2 regions of the Variovorax sp. TLI9-5A genome follow, and region 2 is predicted to be linked to the other one. Evidence: predicted binding sites of a transcription regulator. Region 2 holds the regulator's gene; the other holds the start of a gene.
What was found. The regulator NrdR, encoded in region 2, represses ribonucleotide reductase genes. The targets are predictions, from matches to a motif close to CACNANATNTNGTG.
Positions count from the first base shown of each region.

Region 1: a site for NrdR is predicted at 3,710-3,723, ahead of AC1VNX_RS29440 (ribonucleoside-diphosphate reductase subunit alpha). Genes of this name have one in related genera too.

Region 1 covers NZ_CP200310.1:6,187,124-6,195,802, reverse strand. The annotation lists gene AC1VNX_RS29445 (ribonucleotide-diphosphate reductase subunit beta) at 1-508, opposite strand, end outside; gene AC1VNX_RS29440 (ribonucleoside-diphosphate reductase subunit alpha) at 712-3,627, opposite strand; gene ampD (1,6-anhydro-N-acetylmuramyl-L-alanine amidase AmpD) at 3,978-4,589, opposite strand; gene AC1VNX_RS29430 (sigma-54-dependent transcriptional regulator) at 4,576-6,159, opposite strand; gene AC1VNX_RS29425 (two-component system sensor histidine kinase NtrB) at 6,165-7,862, opposite strand; gene AC1VNX_RS29420 (PP0621 family protein) at 7,859-8,122, opposite strand; gene AC1VNX_RS29415 (cytochrome C assembly family protein) at 8,124-8,679, opposite strand, start outside.
Region 2 covers NZ_CP200310.1:3,229,610-3,238,288, forward strand. The annotation lists gene AC1VNX_RS15305 (pilus assembly protein) at 1-1,856, shown strand, start outside; gene AC1VNX_RS15310 (type IV pilin protein) at 1,867-2,328, shown strand; gene nrdR (transcriptional regulator NrdR) at 2,383-2,826, opposite strand; gene glyA (serine hydroxymethyltransferase) at 2,863-4,107, opposite strand; ZMP/ZTP riboswitch at 4,149-4,272, opposite strand; gene AC1VNX_RS15325 (lytic transglycosylase domain-containing protein) at 4,314-5,150, opposite strand; gene AC1VNX_RS15330 (DUF748 domain-containing protein) at 5,821-8,679, shown strand, end outside.

The sequences.
Region 1 (8,679 bases), 3.0 Mb from region 2:
CCAGCACGATGTTGTTGGCGGCCAGCGAGTCGGCGGTCACGAAAAAGCCGAGGTTGCGCTTGACGATGCGGCGTTCGTCTTCGCTCAGGCCGTTCGGGTCTTTCCAGAGCGCGATGTCGCGCGTCATGTTCACTTCCTGCGGCATCCAGTGGTTGGCGCAGGTGGCGAGGTACTTTTCCCACGCCCACTTGTACTTGAACGGCACCAGCTGGTTGACGTCGGTCTGGCCGTTGATGATGCGCTTGTCGGAAGCCTTGACGCGCTGCGTGGATTGGGCGGCGACTGCAGGCGTTGAGGCTGCGGCAGCGGCGGTGGCAACCGGGCGCACCTGAGCGCCGTCATCGAGCGTGCTGAAGGTGCGGAGGGCGGGTTGCGCGATAGAAGACGAAGCCGGAGCGTCCACCGAACGGCCTGCGGGCAATCCGCCGGTCGATGCGTTGTGGTGCTGCAAACCTTGTTGCATATCCTTTGGTAAGGAGGGCTTGACTTCTTCGTCCCAGGTCAACATAGAAAAATCCAATGCTCAAATTATCGGAGTAACGATGTGAGTTGCAAAGTGCTCGTTCACATCGCACGCCATTTATGTGGTTGTTATGTTGCTCGCATGCATCGCGCGATGTCAGTCAATGCCTTGATTGATTGAACGTCGCGCGATTTCGCATGCACCTCACTGACTCACTGTCGCGAGCATCGACGCGTTGATCGACGCATTTATTGGCACGCTTCGCAGGTCGGATCGTCCACACCGCAGAACGCGATGTCGGTCGCGGGAATCGCGTTCATCTGTGCTTTTGCTGCTGCAGCAGCGGCTTCGAGCGCGCTCATGCCCGAAGGTGCATCGCTGCCCGACGACACCGCGTTGAGGCGGCCCGACTGCACCGTCGACTTCTCGGCGTGCGTCGCGCTCTGCGTGCGCAGGTAGTACGTGGTCTTCAGGCCGCGCACCCATGCGAGCTTGTAGGTGTCGTCGAGCTTCTTGCCCGATGCGCCGGCCATGTAGATGTTCAGCGACTGCGCCTGGTCGATCCACTTCTGGCGACGTGCTGCGGCTTCCACCAGCCACGTGGTCTCGATCTCGAACGCGGTGGCGTAGAGCGCCTTCACGTCCTGCGGCACGCGGTCGATGGGGCGCAGCGAGCCGTCAAAGTGCTTCAGGTCCATCACCATCACGTCGTCCCACAGGCCCAGGCGCTTGAGGTCGCGCACCAGGTAGTGGTTGATCACGGTGAACTCGCCCGACAGGTTCGACTTGACCGACAGGTTGCCGAAGCAGGGCTCGATCGAAGCGTCCACGCCGATGATGTTCGAGATGGTCGCGGTCGGGGCGATGGCCACGCAGTTCGAATTGCGCATGCCGTCGGCCTTGATCTTCGAGCGCAGCGCGTCCCAGTCGAGGGTGGCCGAGCGGTCGACCTCGACGTAGCCGCCGCGTGCCTTCTCCAGCAGGTCGAGCGAGTCGATCGGCAGCACGCCCTTGTCCCACAGCGAGCCCTTGTAGCTCGAGTACTTGCCGCGTTCGCGCGCCAGCTCGGTCGAGGCCCAGTAGGCGTGGTAGCAGATGGCTTCCATCGACTCGTCGGCGAACTGCACGGCTTCCTGCGAGGCGTAGGGAATGCGAAGTTCGTACAGCGCGTCCTGGAAGCCCATCAGGCCCAGGCCGACCGGACGGTGGCGCAGGTTCGAGTCGCGCGCCTTCTTCACGGCGTAGTAGTTGATGTCGATCACGTTGTCGAGCATGCGCATCGCCGTGGAGATCGTCTTCTTCAGCTTCTCCTGGTCGACCTTGCCGTCCTTCAGGTGCTGCAGCAGGTTCACCGAACCCAGGTTGCACACGGCGGTTTCGGTGTCGCTGGTGTTCAGCGTGATCTCGGTGCAGAGGTTCGACGAGTGAACCACGCCGGCGTGCTGCTGCGGCGAGCGCACGTTGCAGGCGTCCTTGAACGTGATCCAGGGGTGGCCGGTCTCGAACAGCATCGTGAGCATCTTGCGCCACAGGTCGGTCGCCTGGATGGTGCGGCTCGGCTTGATCTCGCCGCGGGCGGCCTTCTCTTCGTAGGCGACGTAGGCCTTCTCGAACTCGGCGCCGAACAGGTCGTGCAGGTCGGGCACGTTGGAGGGCGAGAACAGCGTCCAGGTGCCCTTTTCCATCACGCGGCGCATGAACAGGTCGGGGATCCAGTTGGCCGTGTTCATGTCGTGCGTGCGGCGGCGATCGTCGCCGGTGTTCTTGCGCAGCTCCAGGAACTCCTCGATGTCGAGGTGCCAGGTTTCCAGGTACGTGCAGACGGCGCCCTTGCGCTTGCCGCCCTGGTTCACGGCCACGGCCGTGTCGTTCACCACCTTCAGGAAGGGCACCACACCCTGCGATTCGCCGTTCGTGCCCTTGATGTGGCTGCCGAGCGCGCGAACGCGGGTCCAGTCGTTGCCCAGGCCGCCGGCGAACTTCGACAGCAGCGCGTTTTCCTTGATCGACTCGTAGATGCCGTCCAGGTCGTCGGGCACGGTGGTCAGGTAGCAGCTCGACAGCTGCGAGCGCAGCGTGCCGGCGTTGAACAGCGTGGGCGTGCTCGACATGAAGTCGAACGACGAGAGCACTTCATAGAACTCGATGGCGCGGGCTTCGCGGTCGATTTCGTTCAGCGACAGGCCCATGGCCACGCGCATGAAGAAAGCCTGCGGCAGCTCGATGCGGGTCTTGCGCACGTGCAGGAAGTAGCGGTCGTACAGGGTCTGCAGGCCGAGGTAGTCGAACTGGTTGTCGCGTTCGGCCTTCAGCGCCGCGCCCAGGCGGGGCAGGTCGTACTGCAGCAGCTTCTCGTCGAGCAGGTCGTTGTCCACGCCCTTCTTGATGAACTGCGGGAAGTAGTCGGCGTACGCGGTGGCGCGCTCGGCCGGCATCACTTCGCGGCCGACGATCTCCTTGAAGATCGTGTGCAGCAGCAGGCGCGCGGTGGCGAAGGTGTAGTCGGGGTCCTTCTCGATCAGCGTGCGGGCCGCCAGGATCGAGGCCTTGTAGACCTCGTCGAGCGGCACGCCGTCGTACAGGTTGCGCATCGTCTCGGCGACGATGGGGGCGGCCGTGATGCTGTCGCCCAGACCTTCGCAGGCCGACTCGATCAGGCTCTTGAGCTCGTTCAGGTCGAGCGCGACCAGCTCGCCCTTGTCCAGCACGTGCAGCGCGGGAGCGGCCGGCACTTCCTGCTCGCCCTGCTTCGAGCGCTCCTGCGTGCGGCGTTCGCGGTACAGCACGTAGGCGCGGGCGATCTCATGGTGGCCGCCGCGCATCAGGCCGAGTTCGACCTGGTCCTGCACGTCCTCGATGTGGAAGGTGCCGCCGCCCGGACGCGAACGCACCAGCGCGCGGATCACGCCCTGCGTGAGCGTGTCGACCGTTTCGCGCACGCTGGCCGAGGCCGCGCCCTGGGTGCCGTGCACGGCCAGGAAGGCCTTCATCATCGCGATGGCGATCTTGTTCGGCTCGAAGGGAACGACGGCGCCGTTGCGGCGGATGATCTGGTAGTGGGCCAGGTTCTGGCTGGTGGGGGAGCCAGCAGTGTCTCGCTGCTGTTGCAATGGCGTGGAGGGAACGGCACGCGGGGTCGATTGGGGGTTCAGGGCTGTTTGCATTCGCTTCCTCTCGGTTGGCAATTCTTGTTGGATGGCGGCACCTGGGCCGGCGCCGCACCGGTGTACGGGACCGGACGGAGGACACTATATCTAGGGTGCAGGGGGCATACAACCCACTAGATGTAGCGTTTTCCAATGGATACAAGGATTGCCGGTATTACTTCCGCAATAGAACACCTGCAGAGATGCCCCATGAATACTGGCCTATGGTCCCGCAACCCGCATGGGCCGTGGCTTGCAGGCCGATTTGGGCCTGCAGGGCGCATGGTTGCTGCATTGCGCGCCTGAAACTTTCTCTTTGCTGCGGCGCGGGAGCGGCGCATCGCAAGGCGTTGCGCGATTGAAAAAAATTAGCGCCGGATCACCTGCTCGGGAAACATCTGTGGATTCCAGCCGAGCTGTTCGCGCAGCAAGCGCCAGTCGAAGCCGGTGCCCGGGTCCTGCTTGCGGCCCGGCGCGATGTGCTCGTGGCCGGCGATGTGCGCGACAGGAAAGTGCTGCGCGACGGCGGCGCACAGGCTGGCGAGCGTCTCGTATTGCGGCTCCTCGAAGGGCTGGCCTTCCAGGCCCTCGAGCTCGATGCCGATGGAGTCGTCGTTGCAGTTGCCGCGGCCGCGCCAGGACGACACGCCCGCATGCCAGGCGCGGTCGTCGCAGCTCACGAACTGCCAGAGTTCGCCGTTGCGCCGCACGTAGAAATGCGACGAAACCTCCAGCCCGCGAATCGACTGGAAGTAGGGGTGCGCGTCCCAGTCGAGCCGGTTGGTGAAGAGCCGCTGCACCGCATCGCCGCCGTACTCGCCGGGTGGCAGGCTGATCGAGTGCAGCACGATGAGGTCGATCTGAGCGCCCTGCGGCCGGGGCCCGAAATTGGGTGAGGGCAGCGCCTTCGCGAAGCGGTACCAGCCGGCCTGCCAGAGTGCGTCGCCGGGCGCCGCGGGGGCTTCTTCACTCGTCGGCATGGCTGCTGCTCGCGCCATCGTCGCCGTTGGGCGTGGTGATGCCCAGCCGCGCGATGCGGTAGCGGATCTGGCGCAGGCTCATGCCGAGCCGTGCGGCGGCCGCGGTGCGGTTGAAGCCGCTCTCGTGCAGCGCGCGCACGAGAATTTCGCGCTCCTGCTGGTCGAGGTAGGCCTGCAGGTCGGAAGGCAGCGGCGGCGGTGCGGCCTTGGGAGGTGCCACCACTGGTGCGCTCGGCGCCGGTGCCGGTGCCGGCACCGCCAGTGCTTCGGCACCGATGGGCGACAGCGGCGCCGGCGCGGAAGACGCAGCGGCTTCGGCCGCGGCCGTGAAGCCGCCCATCAAATCCAGATGCAGCTCGTCGCCATCGTTCAGCGCCACCGCGCGGTGCAGCAGGTTTTCGAGTTCGCGCACGTTGCCGTTCAGCGGATGCTGCGCGAGGCGGCGCAGCAGCTCGTCGGACAGGTGCGGCACCGGCAGGCCCCCGTCCTGTGCGATGCGCGAGAGCAGCGCGCTGCACAGCGCGGGCAAGTCCTCGCGGCGGTCGCGCAGCGCGGGCACCGCGATCTCGATCACGTTGAGGCGGTAGAAAAGGTCTTGCCGGAAGCGCCCGGCCTGCACCTCGGAGTGCAGGTCCTTGTGGGTGGCGCTGACGATGCGCACGTCGACGGCATCTTCCTGCGTCGAGCCGATCGAGCGCACGCTGCGCTCCTGGATCGCGCGCAGGAGCTTCGACTGCATGGCCAGCGGCAGGTCGCCGATCTCGTCGAGAAAGAGCGTGCCGCCGCGCGCGGCCTGGAAGTAGCCGTCGCGGTCCTGCGAGGAGCCGGTGTAGGAGCCCTTCTTCGCGCCGAAGAACTCGGCCTCGAGCAGGTTCTCGGGAATCGCGCCGCAGTTCACCGCGACGAATGGGCCTTCGCTGCGCTGGCTGCAGGCATGCACCGCGCGCGCGACCAGCTCCTTGCCGGTGCCCGATTCGCCGCGTACCAGCACCGGCGCCATGCCGCGCGCCACCTTGGCGATGCGCGACTTGACCAGCCGCATCGGCTCCGATTCGCCCACCAGCCGGTCGAGCGCGGCGATGCCGGTGCCGGATGTGGGCGCCGCAATTTCGCTGCCTGCACTGCCGGAGTTCGCGGGTGCGGTCTGAGCGGGTTTGGCCACCGGCTGCGGCGCCGACCGCGCCTGCACGGCGGAAGCCACGACCGCGCGGAACTGCTTCAGGTCGACCGGCTTGGTGAGGTAGTCGAAGGCGCCGGCCTTCAGCGCTTCGACCGCGTTCTCGGCGGAGCCGTAGGCCGTCATCACCACGCAGCGCTCGCTGCGCTGGTCTTTCTGGATGCGGTGGATGATCTCCATGCCCTGTCCGTCGGGCAGCCGCATGTCGGTGATCACCGCGTCGAAGCGCGCGGCCTCCAGGTGCTGCCAGGCTTCCGAGACGCTGCCCGCCGCCTCCACGCGATAGCCTTCGCGCAGCAGCGTCAGTTCGTACAGCGTGCGCAGGTCGGGCTCGTCGTCGATGACCAGGATCTGCGCCGGCCGCTGGGTGGAAGAAGAGGGGGAGGTGCTCACGGGCGCTATTGTGTCAGCCGGTTTTCGCTGGGGGCAAAGCTGACGAAGAATTCGTTGCCCTCGGGCCCGCCCGGCACCAGCGCGCGGCGTTCGTAGCCGATGGTGGCCCCGTGCCGCCGGCAAAGCTCGCGGCACAGGAAGAGACCCAGTCCGCTGGAGCGGCTTTCGGAGGAGAAGAAGGGCTCGAACAGGTGCCGCTGCACCGCGGGTTCGAGCGGCGCGCCGTCGCTCCATACCATCAGGCTCGGCCGGGCGACGCCGCTTCGCTGCATCGCGGTCAGCACCTGGATCGCGCCTTCGCGCGTGCTGGCGTAACGCGATGCGTTGTCCAGCAGGTTCACGATCAGCCGGCGCAGGTGCTCGGCGTCGAAGCGCACTTCGCTCGCGGGTGCGTCGAGCGACATCAGCACGCCCTTGCGCTGCGTCTGGCGCACCCATTCCTCGGCCAGCACCTGCACCGCCGGGTCGAGCACCAGCTGCTCGCCGAGTGAGAGTACGCGCTGCTGGCGCGCGCGGGAAACGTCGAGCACGTCGTCCACGATGCGCGCGAGGCGCTGCGCGTTGTGCTGAACCATGCTCGTGAGCTTGCGGTGCGCCGGGTCGGTCAGGTCTTCGTTGAGCAGCGCGCTGGCCTGCGTGATGGCGGCCAGCGGATTGCGGATCTCGTGGGCCACGGCCGCCGACATGCGGCCCATCGCCGCCAGCTTCTCGGTGCGGATGCGGGCCTCGAGCTCGCGCAGGTCCTGCAGGAACATCACGCACAGGCTGTCCGCGCGCTTCTCGCTGGTGGGCGTGAGCCGTGTGCGCACGCGCACCTCGCGCGCCGCGCCGCGCGCCTGCGCCACGGGGATTTCCTCGGTCTGCGGCGCCCGGCGCGCGAAGGTCTGGCGCGCCAGAGCTGCGAGTGCATGCCAGGCCGGCTGGGCATGCAGCGGGAAGGGCAGCGTCAGCCTGGCCAGGCCCTGGCCGAGGATGGCGTCGGCCGCCGGGTTCGCCGCGTGCACCAGGCCTTCGGCGTCGATCACCAGCACGCCTTCGCTCAGCGTCTCGATCACCAGGTCATTGACCTGCGCCTGCATCTGCGCGCTGCTGCGGTTGCGCTGCGCCACCGCTTCCTCGCGTGCGAGCCGGCGGGCCATTTCGTGGGCGAGCAGCGCCACCACGAAGAAGCCGGTGCCAGTGAGCGCCGCCTGCACGAAGCGCGGCGACGAATCGACCGGCTGCTGCAGCCAGTGCCAGCCCGCGTCGGCCAGCAGCAGCAGCGTGACGGTGGCGGTGGTGCCCAGGCTCACGATCATGCTGCCCAGCACCGCGCTCATGAGCACCGGCAGCGCGAAGAGCGGCGTGTAGTTGACGTTGCCGCCCTGCAGCACCTGCAGAGCGGTGAAGGCCGCCAGGTCGATGCCGATGGTCATCAGCCACGGCGTGGTGAAGCCGCGGATCGGCGGCTGGAAGCGCGAGTAGCGCATGCCCAGCCAGGTCGCGGCCAAGTAGAGGGCTGAGACCGCGATGGCTGCCGTCTGCATCGTCTGCCCGATCGCGAAGGCTACGCCCTGCAGCAGCACCAGCACCAGCGCGACGAAGCAGCGCGCGCCCATGAAGCCGCGCCAGAGCCGGACCAGCGCCGAACTGTCGCCCGGGCCCTGGTCGAGCACGTCCCAGTCTGTGACCGGCTCGCCGCGCGACCAGAGGGGCGTGCTCATTGCTGCGTGGCGGCTTCGCGGTGCGCGGTGCTGCAGTAGACCGCGCCGCCGGGGCCGGCGATGGCTTCGGTTGCCGGCAGGTGCAGGCCGCAATGGGCGCAGCGCACCATGGCCTGCGGCGCTCCGGCCGGCGCGGGCGTGCGCTGCTGCGCCTGCTTGGCCGCGCGCTCGCGCATGGCGTCCTGCATTTCTTCGCGCCGGTTCTTGCGCCAGAGCCAGATCGCGACCCAGAGCACCGCGAGGACGAGGAGGTATTTCATTTCAGACGGGAGGGCGTGCCAGCACGACTTCGAGCACGAAGCGCGAACCCACGTAGGCCAGCAGCAGCAGCGCCGAGCCGGCGTACAGCACGCGGCGAGCGGTGCGGCCGCGCCAGCCGAAGCGGGCCCGGCCGATCAGCAGGATCGCGAAGGTGAGCCAGGCGAGCACGGAGAAAGTGGTCTTGTGGTCCCACTTCCAGACGCGGCCGGCGGCGCCGTACAGCTGCTCGCTGAACAGCAGGCCGGCCAGCAGCGTGGCCGACAGCAGCACGAAGCCGGCGGTGACGAAGCGGAAGGTGAGCCGTTCGAGCGTGAGCAGCGGCACGCCGCCCTGAGGCTCGGCGGCGGCGGCCAGGCGGATCTGCTTTTCTGCGCGGGTGATCAGCCAGGCATGCACCACGGCCGCGCCGAACAACCCGTACGACGCGATGCCCAGCGCCAGGTGCAGCGGCAGCCACGGCGAGGCCGTCACGTGCAGCGGCGTGCCCGGAAACAGGATGGCCAGCAGCACGGCGGCCGCGCCCAGCCAGGCGAGCGCACGCCGCACCTTCAGCTGC
Region 2 (8,679 bases):
GCATGGCAAGCACTGGCGCACACGACCGGGACCGCGTTGTGCTCAGCTTCTCCGGCACCACGGCTGCGTCTGCGGACCGCGCAGCGACCACCGGCGCGGGCGTGCCGTTCAGGTGGGCCGACTTGAGCGACGCGCAGAGGGCCGCGCTCAAGGCCAGCACCGACACCGACACCGAGAGCACCGCCCTCGGCCGGGCCGTGCTCGACTTCCTGCGCGGCGATCGCAGCAACGAGGGCGCCGGCCGCCAGTTCCGCAAGCGCGGCCATGTGCTCGGCGACATCGTGGGCTCCAGCGTCTGGTACGAGGGACAGCCCAAGAGCGGCTTCACCGGCGAGGCCTATGCGGCGTTCGCTGCCATCTCCCGCGCGCCGATGCTCTACGTCGGCGCCAACGACGGCATGCTGCATGCGTTCAACGCGAGCACCGGCAAGGAGGCGTTCGCCTACGTGCCCGAAGGCCTCTACGGCACAGCGGCGGCACCGAATCTCAAGCGGCTCAGCGAAGGCGGCTACACCCACCGGTACTACGTCGACGGCAGTGCCTTCGTCGCCGACATCTACATGGGGCCGACATCCTCGGCCAAGACGACCGACGAGCAGAAGGCGGCGAACTGGAAATCTTTGCTGGTGGGCACGCTGGGCGCGGGTGGCAAGGGCTACTTCGTGCTCGACGTCACCAGGCCCGAGAGCGTCGACGAGCGCAAGGCCGCCAGCGTCGCGCTGATCGACACGACCGCGCTTGCGGACGACGACCTGGGCCATCAGTTCCAGCAGCCCGCGCTCGATTCCTTCTCGGGGCGGGCGCTGCAGGTCGCCCGGTTGAGCAACGACCGAAAGGCCCTGATCCTGGGCAACGGCTACAACAGCAAGAGCGAGAAGGCGGTGCTGTGGATCCAGTATCTCGATGGCGACAAGGAGATCCTCAAGATTCCCGCCCCGGCCGCGCAGGCGAAAAACACGAGCAACGGCCTGTCCGCGCCACGTCCGGTGGACCACGACGGCGACGGCAAGGTCGACCTCGTCTACGCCGGCGACCTGCTCGGCAACCTCTGGAAGTTCGACCTCAGCAGCACCGACAGCCGCCGGTGGAAAGCCACCATGGGGCCCTTCGACAAGCGCCGCGCGGCCGGTTCGGAATCTGCCTCCGGCCTCGACGACAAGCCGTTGTTCGCGGCAGGCGCCAGCCAGCCGATCACGGCGGCGCCCGTCGTGGTCGGGCACCCCCGTGGGGGCTACATGGTGGTGTTCGGTACCGGACGGCTGTTCGCCTCGGGCGACGAAGGCTCGACAGCGGACCAATACCTTTACGGCATCCGGGACCCGGCCAACGGAAGCTCGGGCACCGCGGCCCTCACCGACCTGGTGGCGCAGACCATTGGGGACACCCCTGTCCGCGAAGGCGATGCCGAACTGCGCACCGTCTCCCGCAATGGCGTCAGCTTCGGCGGTTCGCAGGCCCGGCGCGGCTGGCATCTGAAGCTGCCGACGGCGGGCGAGCGCATCGTCTATCCCGGCGACGTCTTGGGCAGCGGCCTCGGCCTGTTCTCGACAACCATCCCCGGCTCGAGCAGCAACTCGGTCGACTGCACAGCCGGCACGGGCGACGACGGGTGGTCGCTGCTGATCGACTTCTTCAGTGGTTCCGCGCCGGCAGGCATTTCGTACACCACATCCGGTGCTGTGGGCGCCTATGCGGGGTTCAGGAACCGCTCCGGCAGGGACGACCTCGTCCTGCAGCCGCAGAACCGGGAGAAGGGCAAGGAGGTGATCTGCAATGCCGCCGGCGACTGCAAGTCACCCTCCCGGCCGGACATCGTGCGCCGGTTCGGCTGGCGCAGCCTCATCTCGGGCAACTGAAACGCAAACCATGAACCACAATTCCAGAGCACAAGCCCGCCGGCAGGCTCGTTCGCGCGGCTTCACGTTGATCGAACTCATGATCGTGACGGCGGTGATCGGCATCCTCGCCGCCATTGCGTATCCCAGCTACACGCGCTATGTGCTGCGGGCCAAGCGCGCCGACGCGAAGCAGCAATTGCTGCAGGCGGCGCAATGGAACGAGCGCTACCTGACGGTCAACGGCAGGTATCCGCCCAGCAGCGTCGCGCTGCCGGCCGGGCTGAAGCAGTCGCCGTCGTCCGGCTCGGCCAGCTACGACATCGGCTATGTCGACAGGAGCGAGACCAGCTACACCTTGAAGGCCGTACCGCAGGGCGCGTCAGCCGCAGACGAGTGCGGAACGCTCACGGTGAACCATCAGGGAGTCAAGCTGGCCGCAGGACGGACGAGCGCCTCGGATTCACAGGTGCAACTCTGCTGGACCCGCTGAGGGCCGGCGGGAGAAGGAGCCCCGAGGGAACTGAGGGAAAGGCGGCAGCGCAAATCAGATGTCGCGCAGCAGCTGCCTGAATTCGTCCACGTCCTCGAAGCTGCGGTACACCGAGGCGAAGCGAACGTAGGCGACCTTGTCGAGCTTCTTGAGTTCGCGCATGACGAGCTCGCCGACCTTGGTCGAGTCGATTTCGCGCAGGCCGCTGGCCAGCAGCTTCTGCTCGATGCGCAGCAGGGCGTTGTCGATCTGCTCGATGCTCACCGGGCGCTTGCGCAGCGCCAGCATCATGGAGGCGCGCACCTTGGTCGAGTCGAAGTCGGCGCGGCTGCCGTCCTTCTTCACGACCACGGGAAAGTTGACGTCGGGCCGCTCGTAGGTGGTGAAGCGCTTGTCGCAGGCGCTGCACTGGCGGCGCCTGCGGACGAAGTCGGCGTCTTCGGAAACGCGGGTCTCGACGACCTGCGTTTCAAGATGGCCGCAAAAAGGGCATTTCATGCGGCCAGGGCTTCTTTTTCTCTGCTGCCCAGGAAATCAGCGGTAGACAGGGAAGCGGCTCGTCAGGGCGTGGACCTTGGCGCGCACGGCGTCGATGTTCGCCGCGTCGCGCGGGTTCTCGAGCACGTCTGCAACCAGGTTCGCGGTGATGCGGGCCTCTTCGTCCTTGAAGCCGCGTGTGGTCATGGCGGGGGTGCCGATGCGCACGCCGCTGGTGACCATCGGCTTTTCCGGGTCGTTGGGGATCGCGTTCTTGTTGATCGTCATGTGGGCGCTGCCCAGCACGGCTTCGGCTTCCTTGCCGGTGATGCCCTTGGCGCGCAGGTCGACCAGCATCACGTGGCTTTCGGTGCGTCCGCTCACGATGCGCAGGCCGCGCTGGGTGAGGGTCTCGGCCACGATCTGGGCGTTCTTGACCACCTGCTGCTGGTAGGCCTTGAACTCGGGCGACATGGCTTCCTTGAACGCGACGGCCTTGGCGGCGATCACGTGCATCAGCGGGCCGCCTTGCAGGCCCGGGAAGATTGCGCTGTTGATGGCCTTCTCGTGCTGCGACTTCATCAGGATGATGCCGCCGCGCGGGCCGCGCAGGCTCTTGTGGGTGGTGGAGGTGACGATGTCGGCGTGCGGCACCGGGTTGGGGTACACGCCTGCAGCCACGAGGCCGGCATAGTGGGCGATGTCGACCATGAAGATCGCGCCGACGTCCTTGGCGACCTTGGCGAAGCGTTCGAAATCGATGCGCAGCGAATAGGCGGAGGCGCCCGCGATGATCAGCTTGGGCATGTGCTCATGCGCCTTGCGCTCCATCGCGTCGTAGTCGATCTCTTCCTTGTCGTTCAGGCCGTAGCTCACGACGTTGAACCATTTGCCGCTCATATTGAGAGGCATGCCGTGGGTCAGGTGGCCGCCTTCGGCCAGGCTCATGCCCATGATGGTGTCGCCGGGCTTGAGGAAGGCGAGCATCACGGCTTCGTTGGCCGATGCGCCGCAATGCGGCTGCACGTTGGCGGCGTCGGCGCCGAAGATCTGCTTGACGCGGTCGATGGCCAGCTGCTCGGCCACGTCGACGTGCTCGCAGCCGCCGTAGTAGCGCTTGCCCGGATAGCCTTCGGCGTATTTATTAGTGAGCTGCGAGCCCTGGGCGGCCATGACGGCCGGCGAGGCGTAGTTTTCGCTGGCGATCAGCTCGATGTGGTGTTCCTGGCGTGCGTTTTCGGCTTGAATCGCGGCCCAGATTTCGGGGTCGGTCTGTTCGACCAGGATATTGCGTTGGTACATGGCAGTCCTTTGAAGACGAGGTCCTTGTTCTTCAACCAAACAAGGGCTGCCCAGGCGAACGGCTGAACGCCTGTATGACCAGGCGGTACGCTTCCCAGTGGTATTCCACGTCAGCGCGTGGCACCTTGCAGGGTGCTGCGCCTATCGCCAGTCGCGTACCGGGCGAGTGTAGCTCAGGAGGCTGTACCCGCGCGGCGAAAACTCCTTCAGGAAACGGAGGAGAGCAAGGCCACCTTGGCCGGCTCGCTGCCTTCCTCGCGCTTGGCGGGAGGCGCTGCCACCGGGATCGGCTGCGGACGCACGGTCGGCGTGATGGTCGAGGGCGCGCGGCCGTTGGCGACCTGCAGCAGGCGCTCGTGCTCGGCCATCACCTTGGCGGCATAGCCGCCGTCGTCCTCGAGGTTGGCCGCGCCCACGTAGTAGCGCAGGCCGCCTTCGAGGGAGCCGGCGCGGGCGATGCATTCCTGCAGCACCTTCACGCCGACGCGCATGTTGGTCACGGGGTCGAAGGCGGTGAGCGTGCCGCCCGCGCTTTCGTATTTGTCGCCGTGCACGCGGGTCATGACCTGCATCAGGCCCTGGGCGCCGACCTGGCTCTGGGCGAAGGGATTGAAGCTGGATTCGACGGCCATGATCGCGAGGATCAGGGTCGGGTCGATCTTCGTGCGCTTGCCGATGCCATAGGCCTCGGCCACCAGCACGCTCAGCGGCTCGGCGGCCACGCGGTACTTCTTGCTCAGCCAGTAGGCCACGGCTGCCTGCTGCTTGGGCAGGTCGGCGGGGCTCGCGGCCGTCGTGCGCTCGATGGCGGTCGGCTCGAGGTCGGTGGCTTCGGGCGCGGGCTTGCGCGACTGCAGCCAGCCCATCAGTTCCTCTTCGCCGGTCTTGCGCAGGTCGGGTCGCGCCACCAGGGCGAGAGCCGCGAACACGATGGCCAGACCGACCAGTGCAAACCCGTTGTGGGTGATTTCAAAAAAGCCGTCTGCCACGTCGGACACGAAGGTCCGCAGCCCTCGGGCCGTGACATCAAACGCCTTGTTCATCGCTCTTCCTTTCTGTGCGGCACCCGATTCGCAACGCCATCGAAGGCGAGGGATGAGGGCAGCGGCGCTTGGATTGGTACGAATCAGGCTCCGCGCATGGAGTGAAGGGTTGGTTGGGAGCGCGGCGGCCTGATCAAGCCGGGGGAATTCGGCAGCGGATTCAGGTGGCCCCTCTGCGTCGGGCAGTCAGGGCAGCGCGGATTCTAGCGTGGCTAAATACCCGGTCAAGCATAAGAATTTGTTTTCTTATGCTAATAGTTGTTTAAAAAGTTGGCTCCCACAGAGGTGTTTCGGCTTACGGGAAATCCCTTTGTAAAACACGTTTGCAATCGGAGGGAGCGACGCCTAATCTGAACGGGCCTGGCTTTTCAGGCGTTCTTCCGAGGCCCGGGCAACCCGAGGTGCAAGTCAAGGGTTCAGCGGTCGAGGATCCACGGTGGCAATCTCTTGCTGCCAGCACGGCAGGAACCATTGACTTCCGGTCGCGCGAATCGATGGCATGGGTTTTGTGCCCGCCATCAAGCCCGGTGACAAGACATTCCGTCGACTCACCGGGCTTTCTTCATTTGGGAAACCCTGCGAAGACCTTTCTCCGGTATTTCTTCCGGCGATGGGCGTGCGTCCTTTCTGCGTACGCAGCGTTGGCGCATGTTTGCGGCACACTCCAGCGATGGACGTAGCTTCGATCAAACAGAACAAATGGGTGCGACGTGGGATCGTCGCTTTGCTGGCGCTGTTGGCCTTCTGGGTCATTGCCTGGCTTGCAGTACCGCCGATCGCCAAGAGCCAGCTCCAGAAGATCGCGAGCGAGAAGCTCGGCCGCCAGGTCACCGTCGGCAAGATCGACTTCAAGCCCTGGACCCTCGAACTCACGCTGAACGACCTGCGCATCGCCACCGCCGACGGCAGCAAGCCGCAAGTGGCGGTCAACCGCATCTACGCAGACGCCGAGCTGCAATCGATCTTCCGCCTCGCTCCGGTGATCGACGCCGTCACCGTCGACGGCCCGGCCATCCTGCTCACGCACCAGGCCGACGGCAAGTACGACATCGACGACATCCTGGCCAAGCTCTCGGCCGGGCCGCCGCCCGACCCGAACGCCAAGCCCGCGCGCTTCGCCATCTACAACATCGCGATCAATGGCGGCTCGGTCGACTTCGATGACCAGACCGTCAAGCGCAAGCACGAACTGCGCGACTTCGTGCTCAAGGTGCCTTTCCTGAGCAATCTCGATTCCAAGCGCGACATCAACACCGAGCCCAAGCTCGCCTTCGCGCTCAACGGCAGCAAGTTCGACTCGGCCGCCTTCACCACGCCCTTCGCCGACAGCCGCAAGACCGACGCCCATGTTCAGTTCAAGGGGCTCGACCTGGCGCCGTACCTCGGCTACATCCCCGGGGGTCTGCCGGTGAAGCTGCAGGCGGGCAGCCTCGATGCCGACCTGAAGATCGCCTTCGAGCAGGCGGCCACCACCGGCCTGAAGATCACCGGCACGGTCGAGGCCCACGCCACCAAGGTGGCCGACGCGCGCGGCCGCGACCTGCTGGCCTTCGAGTCGCTCAAGCTGGGGCTGGCCGATGTGCGCCCGCTGGAGTCGGCGTTCCACCTCAGCGAGGTCGCACTGGCCAATCCGCAACTGGCGGTGGCGCGTGACGCGGCCGGCAAGCTCAACCTGCTGGCCACCGACCCGGCCACCGGCGTCGCGGAAAAAGTCGCCACGCCGCCCGCCGCGGCAGCGAGCGCACCTGCCGCAGCCGGCAAGCCGGCGCAGAAACCGGTGCTCAAGGTGCAGGTCGACAAGGTCGCGCTGAGCGGCGGGCGCATCGGCTGGCGCGACGAGACTGTCAATCCGGCCGCCGCCGTCGACGTCACCGATCTCGGCATCGACGTCTCGGGCGTCACCTGGCCGATGGAAAAGCCGGCCGAGTTCAGCGGCAGCACGGCCGTTGCCGGCGCCTCGCTCAAATTCAAGGGCAACGCCACCGACAAGGTGGCTGACGTGCAGACCGAGGTCGACGCGCTGCCGCTGTCGCTGGCCGCCCCCTACCTGGCGCAGAGCCTGGAGCCCACGCTCGACGGCAAGCTCAGCGGCCAGATCGACATCGCCTGGGCCCAGCCCGACTTGAAGTTCAGGGCACGCCGGGTATCCGCCGATGGCCTGGCGCTGACCCAGGGCAAGACCGCGCTGGCCAGCGCCGGTCGCTTCGAGCTGGTCGACGCCGAAGCCGACATGACGAAGCACACGCTGAACGTGGCCTCGTTCACCGCCACCAACCCCAAGATCCGCGTGGAGCGCGACAGCGAGAAGCGCTGGATGTTCGAGCGCTGGCTCAAGACGCCGGCCGGCGGCGGCACCAGGGAGGCCGAAGCCAAGGTTGCCGCGCCCAAGCCCGCTGCCGCCGAGACGCCGCAGCCCGGCGCCAACACCAAGCCCTGGGCGCTGACCGTCGGCACGCTGGCGGTCGACAACGGCGCGCTCTCTTATTCAGACAAGGCCGGCGCAACGCCTGTGACGGTCGAGGTCACGGCCTTCAAGCTGCACGCCCAGAAGCTCGCACCTGAAACCAATACGACCTCGCCGCTGGAGGTCTCGGGCCGCATCGGCTCCGGGCGTTCCGACCCGGGCCGCTTCGACTACAAGGGCAACATCGTCCTCAAGCCGCTGGCGGCCGAGGGCAAGGTGGAGATCGCGTCCTTCCCGGCGCACGCCTTCAAGGCCTACTACGCCGACGCGCTCAACGTCGACATCCGCCGCGCCTTCGCGAGCTATCGCGGCACGGTGCGCTACGCGACTTCGCCGGCGGGCATGAGTGTCAAGCTGGCCGGCGATACCGCGCTCGACGACTTCCGCGCCAACAGCGTCTCGCTGACCCAGTCGCCCGGCTTCGACCGCAACAACAACCAGCTCCTGAGCTGGAAGACGCTGAGCCTGCGCGGCCTGCAGGTGAGCATGGCGCCCAACGCGCCGCCGAATGTGGACGTGAGCGAAACCACGCTGACCGACTTCTTCGCCCGCGTGATCGTCGACCCCACCGGCCGGCTCAACCTGCTGAGCCTGACCAAGAAGGGCGAGGCCGAAGCGAATGCGGCAGCGGCTGCCGCCGGCGAAGCCAACACCCGCAAGAGCCCGGGCGGCACGACCACCACGACCGCCAAGGCCTCGGCGCCGAAGGCCGCCGGCGGCAGGCCGACGTCGGCCGAGGAAATGGTCGGCGCGGCGCCGGAGCCCGCCAAGCCGGTGGCAGCGGCAGCCGTCGCGCCGGCAGCACAGGCCGACGCCGGACCGGCGCCGGTCATCAACTTCGGCCCGATGAGCCTGGTCAACGGCAAGATCGACTTCACCGACCTGTTCGTCAAGCCCAACTACTCGGCGGACCTCAGCGAGCTGACCGGCAAGCTCAGTTCGTTCTCGTCGAATCCGCCCAAGGGCGAGAGCGGCCGGCCCGCGCTGGCTGACCTCGAGCTGCGCGGCAAGGCTCAGCAGACGGCGGCGCTCGAAATCACCGGCAAGCTCAACCCGCTGGCCAAG